DNA from 3 places in the Shinella sp. GW821-FHT10F02 genome. Region 2 is predicted to be linked to each of the others. Evidence: riboswitches for the same ligand, from Rfam matches in the RefSeq annotation. Region 2 holds a riboswitch; each other region holds the start of a gene.
What was found. Region 2 has a riboswitch for cobalamin ahead of metE (5-methyltetrahydropteroyltriglutamate--homocysteine S-methyltransferase). Riboswitches for the same ligand answer to the same signal wherever they lie in the genome.
Positions count from the first base shown of each region.

Region 1: linked by a shared signal. The riboswitch ahead of bluB (5,6-dimethylbenzimidazole synthase) and the one ahead of metE (5-methyltetrahydropteroyltriglutamate--homocysteine S-methyltransferase) in region 2 are both predicted to bind cobalamin.
Region 3: linked by a shared signal. The riboswitch ahead of AC1RWL_RS11540 (CbtB domain-containing protein) and the one ahead of metE (5-methyltetrahydropteroyltriglutamate--homocysteine S-methyltransferase) in region 2 are both predicted to bind cobalamin.

Region 1 covers NZ_JBXASL010000003.1:503,562-508,776, forward strand. Annotated here, with positions in the region: gene AC1RWL_RS12220 (diguanylate cyclase domain-containing protein) at 1-1,384, shown strand, start outside; gene AC1RWL_RS12225 (SDR family oxidoreductase) at 1,466-2,284, shown strand; cobalamin riboswitch at 2,341-2,562, shown strand; gene bluB (5,6-dimethylbenzimidazole synthase) at 2,608-3,300, shown strand; gene AC1RWL_RS12235 (DUF2865 domain-containing protein) at 3,293-4,396, opposite strand; gene AC1RWL_RS12240 (phytanoyl-CoA dioxygenase family protein) at 4,692-5,215, shown strand, end outside.
Region 2 covers NZ_JBXASL010000006.1:267,378-272,592, forward strand. Annotated here, with positions in the region: gene AC1RWL_RS20055 (alpha/beta fold hydrolase) at 1-40, shown strand, start outside; gene AC1RWL_RS20060 (hypothetical protein) at 153-329, opposite strand; gene AC1RWL_RS20065 (alpha/beta hydrolase family protein) at 428-1,066, opposite strand; gene AC1RWL_RS20070 (hypothetical protein) at 1,074-1,250, opposite strand; gene AC1RWL_RS20075 (endonuclease/exonuclease/phosphatase family protein) at 1,306-2,316, opposite strand; cobalamin riboswitch at 2,485-2,698, shown strand; gene metE (5-methyltetrahydropteroyltriglutamate--homocysteine S-methyltransferase) at 2,799-5,132, shown strand.
Region 3 covers NZ_JBXASL010000003.1:361,606-366,820, reverse strand. Annotated here, with positions in the region: gene cobW (cobalamin biosynthesis protein CobW) at 1-835, opposite strand, end outside; gene cobU (bifunctional adenosylcobinamide kinase/adenosylcobinamide-phosphate guanylyltransferase) at 840-1,364, opposite strand; gene AC1RWL_RS11545 (CbtA family protein) at 1,366-2,154, opposite strand; gene AC1RWL_RS11540 (CbtB domain-containing protein) at 2,167-2,343, opposite strand; cobalamin riboswitch at 2,391-2,760, opposite strand; gene AC1RWL_RS11535 (peptidoglycan-binding domain-containing protein) at 2,832-4,802, opposite strand; gene AC1RWL_RS11530 (cobyric acid synthase) at 4,944-5,215, opposite strand, start outside.

The DNA of each region.
Region 1 (5,215 bases), on a different contig from region 2:
CGAGCGGGCCGACAGTTTCGTCGCCGAGACCGAGCGCACGCTGGTGCGCAACGAGTTCGGCCACCAGATCGACCAGGTGGTGCAGTACCAGAGCCAGCTTTCCTTCTGGGACAAGAGCTTCAACGAGCTTGCCGACGGCATGCCGGGCGATGCCTTCGTGCGCGACCAGCTGCGTGACTGGATGTGGTCCGACTTCGGTTTTTCCTGGATGATCTTCGCCTCGCCGGACGGCGAGAAGGTGCTCGGCGTCTATCGCGGGGAAAAGGTTTCCGAGAGCAAGGCGCGCGAGAAGCTGCATTGGGTGAGCGACCTCACCCACAAGGCCGAGCGCAAGTACCGAGAGGCGCTCTCGCCGGATCGCGGCGGCTGGCAGGTCGCGCGCGCCAAGGAGGACCCCGACCTCCTGACGCCGGCGCTGCCCGAAATCCACGTCACCGGCATGCGCCTCATCGACCGCGTGATGAGCATCGTCGTCGTGCAGGCCGTCGTTCCGAAGTCGCTCTATATCCCGGCCCACCGGCTGGAGCCGACGCTGCTCATCACCGTCAAGCCGGTCTCGCAAAAGATGCTGGCGAACACCGAGCGGCGGCTCGGCGTGCATGATCTCGGCTTTACCCCCATCGTGACGCAGGAGCCGGGGCTGGTGATGACGCCGGTTGGCGCCGATGCCTACAATCCGATGGTCGCCTCCTGGCGGCCGAACATGCCGGGCTCCTTCGTCTGGCGCTCGGCGCTGCCGCAGATCGCGATGTTCGTACTGGTCTTCGCCGGCGTCATGCTCTTTGTCACGCTGCGCTTCTCCGCCCTTATCAAGGCGCTCCAGCGCAGCGAGGCGAAAAACGCTTTCCTCGCACGGCACGATACGCTGACGGGGCTGAAGAACCGCAGCGGTTTCGACGAGGAGGTGCGCCGCGCCATCCGCAAGGGCGAGAACAAGCCCTTCGCCATCCTCGCGCTCGACCTCGACAAGTTCAAGGCGGTCAACGACCGGCATGGCCATGCCGCAGGCGACGCCGTGTTGCAGGCCGTGGCTCGGCGTTTTTCCGATCGCATCGGCAAGCAGGGCTGCGTCGCCCGTCTTGGCGGCGACGAATTCTCGGTGCTGCTCACGGGCGAGCGGAGTTGCGAGGCGCTGCTGGAGCTTGCCGGCAGCCTCGTGCGCGATACGCAGGTGCCCATCGCCTATGATGGCCAGTTGCTCGTCATCGGCGGTAGTGCCGGCATCGCGCAGTTCCCGCAGCATGGCGGCTCCGTGCACGACGTGATGGTGATGGCGGATGCCGCGCTCTATGCCGCCAAGAACGCCGGCCGCAACCGCGCCGTCCATGCGGATCATATCGGCCAGGAGATGATCATCGAGGCCGGCGAGGCCCGCGCGGCCTGACCATGCCGAAAATGCTTGCGGAACAAGCGGCTGGATGCACTCTTTGAGAGATTGAGTCACATCTTTCTGGGAGGCGCGCAAATGAGCAATGGAGCACGGCTGGACGGCAGGATCGCCGTCGTGACGGGCGGAACGCAGGGGCTGGGTGCGACGATCGCCCGGCTTTTTGCCGAGCGGGGTGCGGCGGGGCTGGTCATCTGCGGCCGCAACGCCGCCAAGGGCGAGGCGAAGGCGCAGGAAATTTCAGGCGCGACGGGCGTCAAGACGCTCTATGTGCAGGCGGACCTCGAAAAGGTCGAGGATGCGCGCGCGGTGATCGCTGCCTGCGACAAGGCCTTCGGCCGCATCGATGCGCTGGTGAACGCCGCCGCCATCACCGACCGCGGCACGATCCTCGATACCAGCCCGGAACTGTTCGACCGCATGTTCGCGGTCAATGTGCGCGCACCCTTCTTCCTGATGCAGGAGGCGATTTCGGTGATGCGGCGTGAGAAGACCGAGGGCACCATCGTCAATATAGGCTCGATGTCCGCCAAGGCCGGCCAGCCGTTCATCTCCGCCTATTGCGCCTCCAAGGGTGCGCTGGAGACGCTGACCAAGAACACGGCCTATGCCGTGCTTCGCAACCGCATCCGCGTTAACGGCCTCAATATCGGCTGGATGGCCTCGGAGGGCGAAGACCGCATCCAGCGTGAATTCCACGGTGCGGCCGATGACTGGCTGGCGAAGGCGGCGGCAAGCCAGCCCTTCGGCCGGCTGGTCGATCCGGCGGAGGTGGCGCGTGCCTGTGCCTATCTGTCTTCGGAGGAGTCCGGCCTGATGACGGGCTCGGTGATCTGCTTCGACCAGTCGATCTGGGGTGCCTATGACGGCTCGCCGCATCCGGTCGCGCCGCTTTGAGGCGCTGACAGGCCGATGCGCGGCGCGGGCAGGCTTGATCGCGCCGCCAAGCCATGCGCATATCGTTTCCGTCAGGTGCCTGCGTTTCGCAGGAGAATCGGGAATCCGGTGCGGGCAAGAGCCTCAAGTCCGGAACGTGCCCAGCGCTGTGACGGGGATGGATCGCATCGTAAAAGCTTGAATCGATTCAGGCTTTTGCCACTGGTTGTTCAACCGGGAAGGCAGGTGCGGGCCGCGTGACCCGAAGTCAGAAGACCGGCCTGGCAAGATAGACCGAACCGCGCGGACGGCGGAAGGTTTTACGCATTGTTGGGGAGATGACGATGCGAGCCGAACCGTGCGACCGTCTGGTCCAGGCGGGCGCCTTTTCCAGCGAGGACAAGGCCGCCGTCTATCATGCCATCGAAACGCGCCGCGACGTGCGCGACCAGTTTCTGCCCGATCCCTTGCCGGACGATCTCGTGGGGCGCCTGCTGCACGCCGCCCATAGCGCGCCCTCGGTCGGCTTCATGCAGCCGTGGAATTTTTTGCTGGTGCGCAGCGAGGCGACCCGGCGCGCGGTGCATGCCGCCTTCCTCAAGGCGAACGCGGAAGCGGCGGCGATGTTCGACGCCGACCGTCAGGCGCAGTATCGCGCCCTGAAGCTCGAAGGCATCCTGAAGGCGCCGCTGTCGATCTGCGTCACCTGCGACCCGACGCGCGGCGGGACCGTCGTTCTGGGGCGCACGCACAATCCGCGCATGGATGTCTATTCCACGGTCTGTGCTGTGCAGAACCTCTGGCTTGCGGCGCGGGCGGAAGGGGTGGGCGTCGGCTGGGTCAGCATCTTCCACGACAGCGACATCCGGAACGTCCTCGGCATTCCCGAGCATGTCGAGATCGTTGCCTGGCTTTGCGTCGGCCTTGTCGATCGCCTCTATGCCGAGCCGGAGCTTGCGGTGAAGGGGTGGCGGCAGCGCCTGCCGCTGGAGGACCTGGTGTTCGAGGAGCGCTGGCCGGACGCGGGCGTTAGTTGACGCCGGCATCGGCCGGGCGGCCGAGATCGATGGCGGATTCGTTGGCCGGCAGGAAGACCGGGCCGACCGTGCGCACCTTGCTCTTCGCGGGGTCGTAGTCGCGTTCCTCGACCTTCACCGGCAGCTTGGCCGGCGTCTCGTCCTTCTTCGGCAGCGTGTGGATGGTGGTGATCGAGCCACCTTCCACGTCATCATCCCTGCCGGTGCTCGCCGTCTCGCTGCCCTTCAGCGCCTTCTCGCGCTTGATCATCTCCTGGTAATAGGCCGAGAGATTGCAGCCGCAGGCGCCGGGCTTGGAGAGGTCGCGCGTGCGGTAGGAGAAGGCGTTCGGCATTTCGTAATAGGGCCGGCCGGTGACCGTCGAGGTCATCTGGTCGGTCTCCTGGCCGCTGGTCATCGACTGGTAGAAAAGTTCGGTCTGCGTCTCAGGGCACATCATCGCGCAGACTTGCTGGTCGCGGCGGAAATCGAGCGGGGTTGCGCCCGACGAGATCGGGAAGAAGCCGCCGTCGCAGGTGCGCACGCAGACGGTGCGCAGGTTGCCATGGCCGGAGCCGCCGCCGAGCGAGCGCAGTTGCAGGCGCTCGCTGCCCTCCGGCGTGGTGCCGAGCGGGAGCGTGCGTTTTTCATCGAGCGTGCGCAGCGTTTCGGTCGCCGCGATCGGCACCACCTTCGCCTCGTCATTGCAGCCGTTGCTTGCGAGCAGCGCGGTCAGGCGGGTGCGCTTGCCCTGCGACGAGGTGCCGCCGGCGAATTCGCGGCGTTTCTTGTCGAGGATGTCGAGGTTGCGCGCCATCTTGCCGATGACCGTGGAGAGCGTGTCGCAGGCCGCCGCATTGGCGCCGCCGACGACGATGATGCTGCCGCCGGAGCAGCCGAGCCGGCGCTGGTCGCTCTTGGCCTTGCGCAACTGGATGTTCTGGCGGGCGATGGCGCCGGCATATTTGCGCGCGCTTGCCGTATCCACCACCACCTTGGGCAGGTTCGCAAGCTCCGCCTGGATCTGCTCGCACACCGCCGCTGCCGCCGTGCCGCCCGAAAACAGGAGCGGCAAGCCGGTCGCAACGGCAAACAGAAGGCGGGTCAAACCTTTCAAATCATCGATCCTGTGAAACTGTCGGGGCCGTGGTCCGGCCGCATAAGCATATCCTATCATAGGCTGCATGAAGGGAAGCGCAACGTGCTCCCGCATTTGTGATTAATGCGCGGCGGAAAATATGAGTTGCGTATTCATCTTTTTGCCAGCTGCCCGCAATTGATCTCGCCGGGGGCTTGGTGTAGCACTCTGCGCACATACAACAGCCGGTTATGCGCCCGTCGCCGCGCAGCCGCCGTTTGGCGGAAGACCGGCCCGTCACAGGCAGGTGAACATGCGGATTTCGTCAGTTTTGTTGAGCCCTTTCTACGCGCTCCAGCTCGCATCCGGCGCAAAATCCTTCGCCGACAATCCCGTCATCGGCAGCAAGTGGCTGAACCGCAAGGGATTGCACGAGAAGCGCGTCTCGCTCGCCATGCGCATGGCCGCCTGGCGCCGCACCAAGCTGGAAAAGCTCGTCGCCCCGGAATATCGCCGGCAATATGCCGAAAACGGCTTCGTGAAAATCGAAGACTTTTTGTCGCCCGAGGTTTTTGCCGCGGTGACCCGCGAGATCGCCGAGCGTGATTTCGAGCGCTACGACATGCTGCAGGGCGAAACCGTCACACGCCGCGCCATCATCGACGACAGCGACCTGGAAAGCCTGCCGGGCTTCAAGGCCGCGCGCAACGATCCGCGCGTCACCAATCTCCTGCGCTACGTCTCTTCGCATGACGGCCAGCCGCTGCTCGTCGTGCAGGTGGTCATGGCGCTGCCGTCGGTCATCACGCAGGGCTCGACGGACCCGCAGACCGCGCTGCACAGCGATACGTTCCAGCC
Region 2 (5,215 bases):
CAACACACAGAGCTGGGCTGGCCAGGTCGACAACAACTGATTTTCAAAAGAGAGAAGCCCGGATGCGAGGATCGCATCCGGGCTTCATCACGTCCGTGAGACCGTCTGCCGGCGGCAGCCGCACTCCAATCGACCCCAGATCGGGGCAGCGCTCAGTGGCAGACGCGGACGCGTTTGATGATCAGGTTGCCGTAGTAGTCGTAGCTCTTGATCTTCTTGATGACGCAATAGGGCTGGTAGTCGTAGCTGTAGTAGCCGGCCTGCGAAGGGGCGGCGAAGGAAGCGACGGCGGTAAGAGCGACTGCGGCGGCGAGAATGAAGTTGCGCATTGTGGGGTCCCTTCTGGTTCGGTTGGGATGGTTCGTTCCATCCAGTGACTGAACAATCGCATGGGACCGTGTTGCGCGCTGTTCCGCATGGAACAGGCTTAGCCGAGCGTCTGCGTCCAGGCCTTCACCGTCTTCGCCATGGTGGCGAGGTGGTCGGCGGCGGAGAAGCCGGAGATGCTCTTGCGCGGCTTGAGGTCGTGGTCGCCGTCTTCCAGCCAGAGCACGCGGATGCTGTCCGGCAGTCCGTAACCCGGCACCTCGTCCTTCGTGCCGAAGGGATCGCGGCTGCCCTGGCAGATGAGGGCCGGCGTCTTCAGGCCCATCAGGTGGGCGGTGCGCAGCTGTGCGGGTTTTTCCGGCGGATGGAACGGATAGCCGAGGCAGAGCAGGCCGGCGATGCGGCCCTCAGCAAAAAGATCGTCCGCCACCATGCTGGCGACGCGTCCGCCCATCGACTTGCCGCCGATGACGAGCGGCCCCTTCGCCGCGAGCTCTGCGATGGCGTCGAGAAATTCCGGGTTCAGCGTCTCGGCCTTCGGCGGTGGCCGGCGGCTGCCCTCGTTGCGCCGGGCGGCCATGTAGGAAAACTCGAAGCGTGCGACGCGCAGGCCTTCCGCCGCGAGCGCCGTGGCCGCGGCGGTCATCGCCGGCGAATCCATCGGCGCGCCGCTGCCATGCGCGAGAAGCACGGTGGTCGGGGCGTTCTCCGGGCCGGTGAACAGGAAGCGGGCGCTCATCGCTGCCTCACTTCGCGTGGTCCTTCACGTCGCCGGGCGCGATCGGGTCGCTTGCCGGAAAGGTCTCTTCGAGCGCCTCTTCCAGATAATCGTCCTGCTCGGTCTTGGCATCCTTGTCCTTCTGCCGGGCGCGCTCGGCTTCCAGCGAGGTCTTCGGGCTGTCCTTCTCGGTCGGCATCGTCATCTCCCGTGTTGCTTTCTTCCAAGATAGGGCATTTTCCCGTCGAGACGAGAGGCCATCAGGTCTCAGGCAGGGTGAGTTCGGCAATGACGGGCAGGTGGTTCGAGCCGAAAGACGGGCCGACGCGGCGCGCGCGCACGGAAATATCCGGCGAGACGGCGACATGGTCGATCGAGGCGCCGATATAGGCAAGCGCATCGAGTTTCAGGCTGAAGCGCGTGACGGGCTGCAACCAGCCGCCCGCCGTGGAGGCAAGGCCGGCCTGCTTTAAAAAATTGCGGAAGAAGGGCGACCAGGTCGGCGTGTTCCAGTCGCCGGCGACGATGACCGGCGCTTTTTCGAGATCGCCCTTCACGGCGTCGGCGGCGGCCGAGAGATAGTCGTTGCGGTCGCGCCATTGCCAGAGCCGGCGCGGCGTCTCCGGGTGGAAGGCATAGAGGAAGATCGGCTTGCCGCCCATGTCGAGCTCGAGGCGGAGCGGCTGCTTGTAGGCGCGCTCCTCGGTGAAGGCGCGCTTCAGCTCGGTCTCCGCCCGGATCGGCAGCGTGGAGAAAACCTTCAGGCTGTCGCGGATGCGGGTGTCGACGCTGCTTTCATAGGCGAACAGGCCTGAGGCGGAAAGCGCCTGCTCCCAGCGTGCCGTCGTCTCCTCCAGCACGACGATGTCGGGCTTTTCCCGGCGCAGCAGGTCGATGAAGACAGCCGGGTCCTCGCGGTTGCGCACGTAGAGATTGGCGGTCAGCACCTTCAGGCCGCTCGTCGCGGCAGAGGCGCGCGCAGTCGGCACGTCGGCCGCCGGTATGAGGGCGATGGCGAGCCCGGCAAGCGCGATCACGATCGCCTTCAGGCGCCGCGTCACGACGGCCGCAACGACGAGCAGCGCGCCGGTGGCGACGATATAGGGCCAGGCAAAGGTCAGCAGGTCAACAAGCCAGAACCGGTCCCCGGCAAGCACGACGATGCTGACGGCGAAGAGATAGGCGATGACGCCCGGCAGGACGAGGACACGGTAGGCAAGGGCAATCGGTCCCCGGCGCGGCACTATCGGCATCGACTGTTCCTTCTGCATCACGGGATTCGCGGGAGGTCGATTCCCGTAACGGGAGGTTTGCATGTACCCCGCACATCCCGACGCTGCAATGACATCATGGGCGAGGACTGCACGCTGCGTTAAGCCGGGCGACAAATAAAGACATAAAGATTTCTTTATATGTCTTGACATTGCCGGCGATATCACGCCAAGTCGCGTCGTCGTGGTTCCCTGGGTCGTCCGTCCGTCCCAGGGCTAAGAGGGAATCCGGTGCGTCGATCCGTCGGCAAAGCCGGGGCTGCCCCCGCAACTGTGAGCGGCGAGTTGCTGTCCAACAATGTCACTGAGGCGAAAGCCTTGGGAAGACGGACAGCGGCGACGACCCGTGAGCCAGGAGACCTGCCAAGACAACAGAACGTCCACGGGCGGGGTGTCCCGGTGGTTGCTGCATCTCGCCGGCAACGGCAGAGCCTGCACGCGTCCGCTCAACCCATGCCCCCACAAACCAATGGGGTATGACAATGTCCAAACAAACTCTCCCGGTCGCCTCCCTCGGCTTCCCGCGCATCGGCCGCCATCGTGAACTGAAGTTCGCGCTCGAAGGCTTCTGGTCCGGCAAGCTCACGGAGACCGACCTCCTCGAAACGGCGAAAAAGCTGCGCGCCGAAAACTGGGCGCTTCAGCGCGACCAGGGCATCACGCGGATTCCCTCCAACGATTTCTCCTTCTACGACCATGTGCTGGATACCGCCGTGATGGTCGGCGCCATTCCCGCCGCCTATGGCTGGGATGGCGGCGACGTGCCGCTTTCGCTCTATTTCGCCATGGCGCGCGGTAGCCAGGGCGATGGTCCTGCCGATTGTGGCCATGCGCATCACGGCCACGGCGTTCCCGCGCTCGAAATGACCAAATGGTTTGACACGAACTACCACTACATGGTGCCTGAGGTCTCCGAGGATCAGGCCTTCCGCCTCACCACGCAGAAGCCGGTCGCCCACTTCCTGGAGGCCAAGGCGCTCGGCATCCACACGCGCCCGGTCGTGCTCGGCCCGGTCACCTTCCTCAAGCTCGCGAAGGCGCGGCCATCCACCTTCAAGCCGTTTGACCTCCTGGCAAGGCTTCTGCCGGTCTACGAGGAACTGTTCCGCCGTTTGGCCGAGGCAGGCGCGGACTGGGTTCAGGTCGACGAACCGATCCTCGCGCTCGACCTCACCGAGGGCGAGCGTCATGCCTTCAAACTCGCCTATGAAGGCTTCGCCAGGGCCGCGCCCGGACTGAAGCTGATGCTGACGACCTATTTTGGCGCGCTGGCGGACAATCTTTCGGCTGTTGCCGCCCTGCCGGTCGCCGGCCTTCATGTGGATCTGGCGCGCGCGCCGGAGCAACTCGACGCGGTCGCTCAGGCCGTGCGTGCGGATCAGGTCCTGTCGCTCGGCGTGATCGACGGGCGCAACATCTGGCGGGCGGACCTCGCATCCGTCTTCGACCGGCTAACCCCGGTCATGTCCGCCCGCGGCGCCGGGGCGGTCGAAATCGCCGCCTCGTGCTCGCTGCTGCATGTGCCGATCGACCTCGATCTCGAAACGGCGCTCGACGCGGACCTCAAGACCTGGCTTGCCTTCGCGACGCAGAAGCTCGGCGAGCTTGCCACGCTCGGCAAGGGCCTGGCGCAGGGCAGGGATGCCGTTCGGCAAGCCCTGGACGACGCCTCGCGGGCCATCGCCGCCCGTGCCGCATCGCCGAAGGTGACCGACCCTCTGGTGCAGGGCCGCATTGCCGGCATCGACGCGGGCATGAAGACGCGCGCGAGCGCTTTCGACGCACGCCGCCGGATCCAGTCGGAGGCGATCACGCTGCCGCTGTTCCCGACGACGACGATCGGCTCGTTCCCGCAGACGAGCGACGTCCGCAAGGCGCGCTCCGCCCATGCCAAGGGCACCCTGAGCTATGCGGACTACGAAGCCTTCCTGCAAAGGGAAACGGAAACCGCCATCCGCTGGCAGGAGGAGATCGGCCTCGACGTGCTCGTGCACGGCGAATTCGAGCGCAACGACATGGTGCAATATTTCGGCGAGCAGCTGTCCGGCTTCGCCTTCACGCAGCATGCCTGGGTGCAAAGCTACGGCTCGCGCTATGTCCGCCCGCCGATCATCTTCGGCGACGTCTCGCGGCCGAACCCGATGACGGTGCGCTGGTGGCACTATTCGCAGTCCCTCACCGACAAGCCGGTGAAGGGCATGCTGACCGGCCCGGTGACGATCCTCAACTGGTCCTTCGTGCGTGACGACATCGCCCGCAGCGCGACATGCCGCCAGATCGCCCTCGCCATCCGCGACGAGGTGGTCGATCTCGAAAAGGCCGGCGCGAAGCTGATCCAGATCGACGAGGCGGCGCTTCGCGAAGGCCTGCCGCTCCGCCACAAGGACTGGCAGCATTATCTCGACTGGGCCGTCGAATGCTTCCGCCTTTGCGCAAGCGGCGTGGCGGATGGCACCCAGATCCACACCCACATGTGCTATTCGGAGTTCAACGACATCATCTCCACGATCGCCGCCATGGATGCCGACGTCATCTCCATCGAGACGTCGCGCTCGAAGATGGAACTGCTCGACGCCTTCCGGAACTTCGAATATCCGAACGAGATCGGCCCGGGCGTCTACGACATCCACTCGCCGCGGGTGCCGGAGGTGAAAGAGATGACCGATCTCCTGTCGCTCGCCCGCGAGCGCCTTCAGGATCGCCAGCTCTGGATCAACCCGGATTGCGGCCTGAAGACCCGCAAGTGGGAGGAGGTCAAGCCCGCCCTCGTCAACATGGTGGCAGCCGCCGCCGAACTGCGCCGGGCGGCGCAGTAACAACGCGTGGCCCGGCCGCAAGGCCGGGCCGTGTCGTTGCTTCTATCGAGGATGTCGTATTCCCGAAGGTCATTTCGTCCTGC
Region 3 (5,215 bases), on a different contig from region 2:
CGCCCTTGAGGCGCTCGATGAAGGCGGCCGGGTCGGCGATGGCACCGAGTTCCACGACAAAACTGTCGAACTCGTCGTGGTCATGCTCCTCGCCGTTCTCGTGCTCCAGCTCGTGGTGCGACTTGCGGTTGGCGATGTCGTCTTCCGTGCCGACGCCGAGGCCGAGCAGCACGGCGGCGGCGACTTCGCCGTTCTTCGCCTCGATCATCGTCGGCTTGCGGACGGTGCGCGAGGCGACCTCGTCGCGCACGATCTTGAGGCCCGCGGCGTCGATCAGGTCCGTCTTGTTGAGAATGATAAGGTCGGCAGCCGTGAGCTGGTCCTCGAACAGTTCTTCCAGCGGGCTCTCGTGGTCGAGATTGTCGTCCTCGACGCGCAGAGCATCCACCTTGTCATGATCGTCGGCAAAGCGGCCGGCGGCGACGGCGGCGCTGTCCACCACGGTGATGACCCCGTCGACCGTCACCTGCGTCTTGATTTCCGGCCAGTTGAAGGCCGCGACAAGCGGCTGCGGCAAAGCGAGGCCGGAGGTCTCGATGACGATGTGGTCCGGGCGGTTTTCGCGCTCCAGCAGCTTCGACATGGTCGGGATGAAATCGTCCGCGACGGTGCAGCAGATGCAGCCATTGGTGAGCTCGATGATGTCGTCCTCGCTACAGGCTTCCGCACCGCAGCCCTTCAGCACGTCGCCATCGACGCCGAGATCGCCGAACTCGTTGATGATGAGCGCGATGCGCTTGCCGCCGGCATTCTGGAGCAGGTTGCGGATCAGCGTCGTCTTGCCCGCGCCGAGGAAGCCGGTGATGACGGTGGCGGGGATTTTCTGTTGCAGCATAGGCTCAACCCTTCATTTTCAGCGGCAGTCCGGCCGCGACGAAATAGACTTCTGGCACGAGGGCGGCGATCTGCTGATGCAGCCGCCCGGCATGGTCGCGGAATTCGCGCGCCATGCGGTTTTCCGGCACGATGCCGAGGCCGACCTCGTTGGAGACGAAGACCAGCCGGCCCGGCGCGCCCTCGATCGCATCCGCGAGGCCGGCAAATTCCGCGGCCATGTCGCGCTCCTCCAGCATCAGGTTGGTGACCCAGAGCGTCAGGCAATCGACGAGCACCGCCCGATCCTCGCGCGCGACATCTTTTATGCGCGCGGCGAGCGCAAGCGGCTCTTCATGGGTTTCCCATCCCTCGCCGCGATCCTCGCGGTGTTTGGCGATGCGCTGGCGCATCTCGTCGTCCCACGCTCGGCCGGTGGCAATGTAATGACGCGAAAGGCCGGTCTCGGCGACCAGCCTTTCGGCAAAAGCGGATTTTCCGGAACGCGCACCGCCCAGAACCAGGACGGCTCCGGGCGATGTCTGTGCCATATCAGGCGGCCTTGGCGATCTTCTCGTTGGCAAAACCCAGCGAGAGGCCGAGCACGATCCAGAAGAACAGCGTCGTGGCCAGCGCCGCGACGGCGAACTCCGCGCCGAGAACGGCCGGAACATTGCTGGAAATGTCGCCCGGCTGCGGCGCGCCGTAGACCTGCGGCGCCGCAATCAGCACGATGCCGGCAATCTTGGCGACGATGCCGTCCTTGAGGAAGAGCAGGTAGAGCCCTGCGGCCGAAAGCACGATGGTCGCGACCCACCAGACCTGACGATCGCCGAGATCGGCGGCCGGGAAGCCCGGAAGCTCAGGCGGCAGGCCGATGGCCGGCAGCATGTGCACGGCAAGCCAGCCGGCAGCACCCCACAGCGCGCCGTTCGCCACCGTGATCGGATGGCCGGAAACGAGGCTGAAGCCGGCGAGCAGCAGGGCAAAGCCCGAGCCGGTCACCAGGTTTGCGAGCAGCGTGCCGGAGAACCGGCTCATGCCGAACATGATGCCGCCCTCCTCGTGCTCTTCGCCCTCATGGGCGTAGGCAACGGAGATCGGCGAGAAGGACGAAGCCACATCCAGAAGGACGGCGCCGAGCGACGAATGCTCCTGCGTTTGCGTGGCGCCATCGGTGGAGGGCGTGGTGCCTTCGGTGGCCGGCGCGGTTTCGCCGCCGCCCTCGAATTCCTCCGCATGGAGAATGAGCGGCACGACTCGCGCCTCCTGGGCGGCTGTCATCAGCACGCCGGAGAACAGCCCGGCCACCAAGGCGGCCAGGAGATAACGAACGATCATGTCAAAAACTCCTTAGTGGCAGGGAAAGCCGTAGGAGTGACGGGTGTCGTGCGCCGTGTCGTGCAGCACGGCCGAATTCGCGAGGCCCGCGCCGAACACCAGGAAGGCGCCGATCAGAAGCGCGAAAACGCCGGCAACAAGGCGGTCGTTTGCGGAAAGGGTAACAGAAGACGTTGAAGAAACAGCCATGACAACCTCCGTGCAGGCGTTGGGGAAGCCCCTCCCCAGGTCGGGCGAAATGCCCTCATCGGCTGGCAGGTCTCCTGGCTCGCGGCGTCCGGCGTTTTTCAACGCCTGCGGAACATTCTCACCTTCCCGGGTAGACGCATCGCAAAAGGGTGGACGATTCGTAGACTAAGAGGCGTCCGGCCCCGGCTTATCGCAATGCCACCCAGTGGCTTTTCCGGCTGGTTTTCCCAGGCACGGCCTGAAGCACCATTGCTTCGTCCCGCACACAGATCCTGCCCTCCGGATGAACGTCCCTCGCCACTCTACAGTCGCGGGGTCGGCCGTGATTGCAGCGCCCTATTTGGGTCCGCCGCGTCACATTCCCATTTACTCCCCGATCCGTTTCCGGATCCGGGAACCATCCAATAATCCGGATGATTATGCTTCCGCATCGCGCAAGTCAATCGATCGGCAGCGCCATCGCCTGTGCTGAAACCGCCGTTGGCATCTCAATAGCCCGGAATGATCACCAGACCGCCGCCATCGTTGTAGTAGCTGTCGCCGCGGTACTCGCGCTCTTCGTAGTATCCGTCGACCGGGCCTTCGAGCACGTCGTAGTCCTGCTGGTAGCGGCGCTGGCGGTTCTGCCGGGCCTCGGCATATTGCGCAGCCTGGCGCAGCGCGCGGTATTGCGGACGCGACAGGTAGCCATCGGCGCGATAGCCGGAGGAACCCTGCCAGGCGGCGATCGCCGAGCGGGTGCGCGGACCGAAGACGCCGTCGACGCCGTAGGTATTGTAGCCGAGCGCGCTCAGGAAACGCTGGGCCTGCACGCGAAGCGACCGATCCATGTAGGCCTCGCGGGCATCGACGATCGGCCGCTCCTCGACGGCCTGGCGCTCGGTGTCGATGATGGCCGTCTCGGTTTCCTGCTTCGGCGTCACCGCCTCCTCGCGCTTGGTATCGGCCAGCGCTGCGAGCCGTTCGCGGGCATCCCCGACGAAACGACCATTCGGATATTCGTCGAGATAAGCCTGGAAGGATTCCTGCGTGCCGCCGAGCACGGCCTTCTCGAAGGTCTCTTCCTCGCGCTTCTTCGCGTCGTCTGCCCGCTCGATGGCGAGGCCGCGGTCCTTGCGCTCGGCATCCTGCGTCTCGGTTTCGCGGGTGGCGGTCGCTGCTTCGCCGGTGTCGGCCCCGTCGGTTTCGGCATTGTCGGTGTCCGCCTGCTTTGCGGCTTGCGCAGCCTCTTCGGCGCGTTTTTCAGCTTCTTCGGCAAAGCGGGCGGCTTCCGCTGCCTTGGCTTCGGCATCCGCCGCAGCGCGTGCTGCTTCGGCCTTCAGTTTCTCCACTTCGGCCGCCTTCTCTTCCGCGAGCTTGCGCGCGGCAGCGGCCTCTTCCTGGATGCGCGCCTTTTCTTCGGCGGCGGCCTTCTCGGTTTCGATGCGCTTGGCCTCGGCCTCGCGACGGGCGGCGGCTTCTTCTTCGGCCCGCGCCTTCTGCTCGGCCGCGGCCTCTTCGGCCTTCTGGCGTTCGGCTTCGGCCTTCAGGCGCGCCGTTTCTTCCGCCTTCGCCTTGTCCGCAGCCGCCTGGGCCTCTGCCTTGAGGCGCTCGGCCTCGGCGGCCTGTTCATCGGCCAGCTTGCGTGCAGCCGCTTCCTTCTGTTCCGCTTCCGCCTTCAGGCGGGCGTCCTCTTCGGTGCGGGCTTTTTCCGCGGCCGCGGCTTCCGCCTTTGCCTTCTCCTCGGCGGCGGCCTTTTCCGCGGCCAGCGCACGGGCGGCGGTTTCTTCTTCCGCCTTCTTCGCCTCGGCTTCCGCCTTCAGGCGGGCTTCTTCCGCAGCCTTGGCCTTCTCCGCCTCGGCAGCCTTCTGCGCTTCCTCTTCAGCCTTCTTGGCTTCGGCTTCGGCCTTCAGGCGTGCCGTTTCGGCCTCCGCCTTGGCTTTCTCGGCCTCGGCGGCCTTCTGTGCCTCTTCTTCAGCCTTCTTCGTCTCGGCCTCCGCCTTCAGGCGCGCCGCTTCCGCATCGGCCTTGGCCTTCTCGGCTTCCGCGGTTTTCCGGGCTTCTTCCTCGGCCTTGGCCTTTTCCGCAGCCGCCTGCTCTTCCGCCTTGGCCTTTTCGGCAGCGGCCGCCTGTTCCGCCTTGGCCTTGGCGTCCGCCTCGGCCTGCTCGGTGGAGGTGCCGCTCGCCTGCTTCACCTTGGCGGCGGCCTGCAATTCGGCGATGCGCAGGCGCGCCATCGAGGCGAAGGTGCCGTTCGGATATTGTTTCAGATAGGTTTCGTACTGCGTGAGGTCGCTGCCGGCAGAAACCTTTTGCCAGAGCGAAAATTCCTCTTCCCAGCGTTTTCCGGCACTTCCGGCTTCCTTGCCGGTTGTGGCCTGGGCGAAGGCGATTGCCGGCTGGCCTGCGAGCGTCAGCCCGACGAGGCTTGCAAGGCCGATCCTCACCAGAACGGATCGTGCGAGAGGTCCAGAACCCATAGTCGTCTCACCCTTTCGAAGGCGCTGCGCCCGGCAACCGGGCGGATTTCCATCTGTCCTCGCACCGAATTCTGGCGCAACTTTGGTGCGGCAGGCCGGTCGTCACAGGAACCCGATGGCTGAACGTTTCAGGGGCGCGATTTAATCAGCGCTGCCTAAAAGGCGGTCGAGCCAGGCCGGGTCGAGAACGGCCTCCAGCTCCGCCGCCACACCATCCAGCGCCACGTCGACGCCTGCCCGATAATCGAAGCCGCCACCCTCGATGCCGAAGTCGGCGAGCAGCCGCGCCCGGTAGGCGTCGCTCGAAAGCAGGCCGTGCAGATAGGTGCCCATCACCCGGCCATCCGGCGAGACCGCGCCGTCCGCCCGCCCGTCGATGCTGACGGCGGGCTTGAGCACATCCGGCCCGGTGG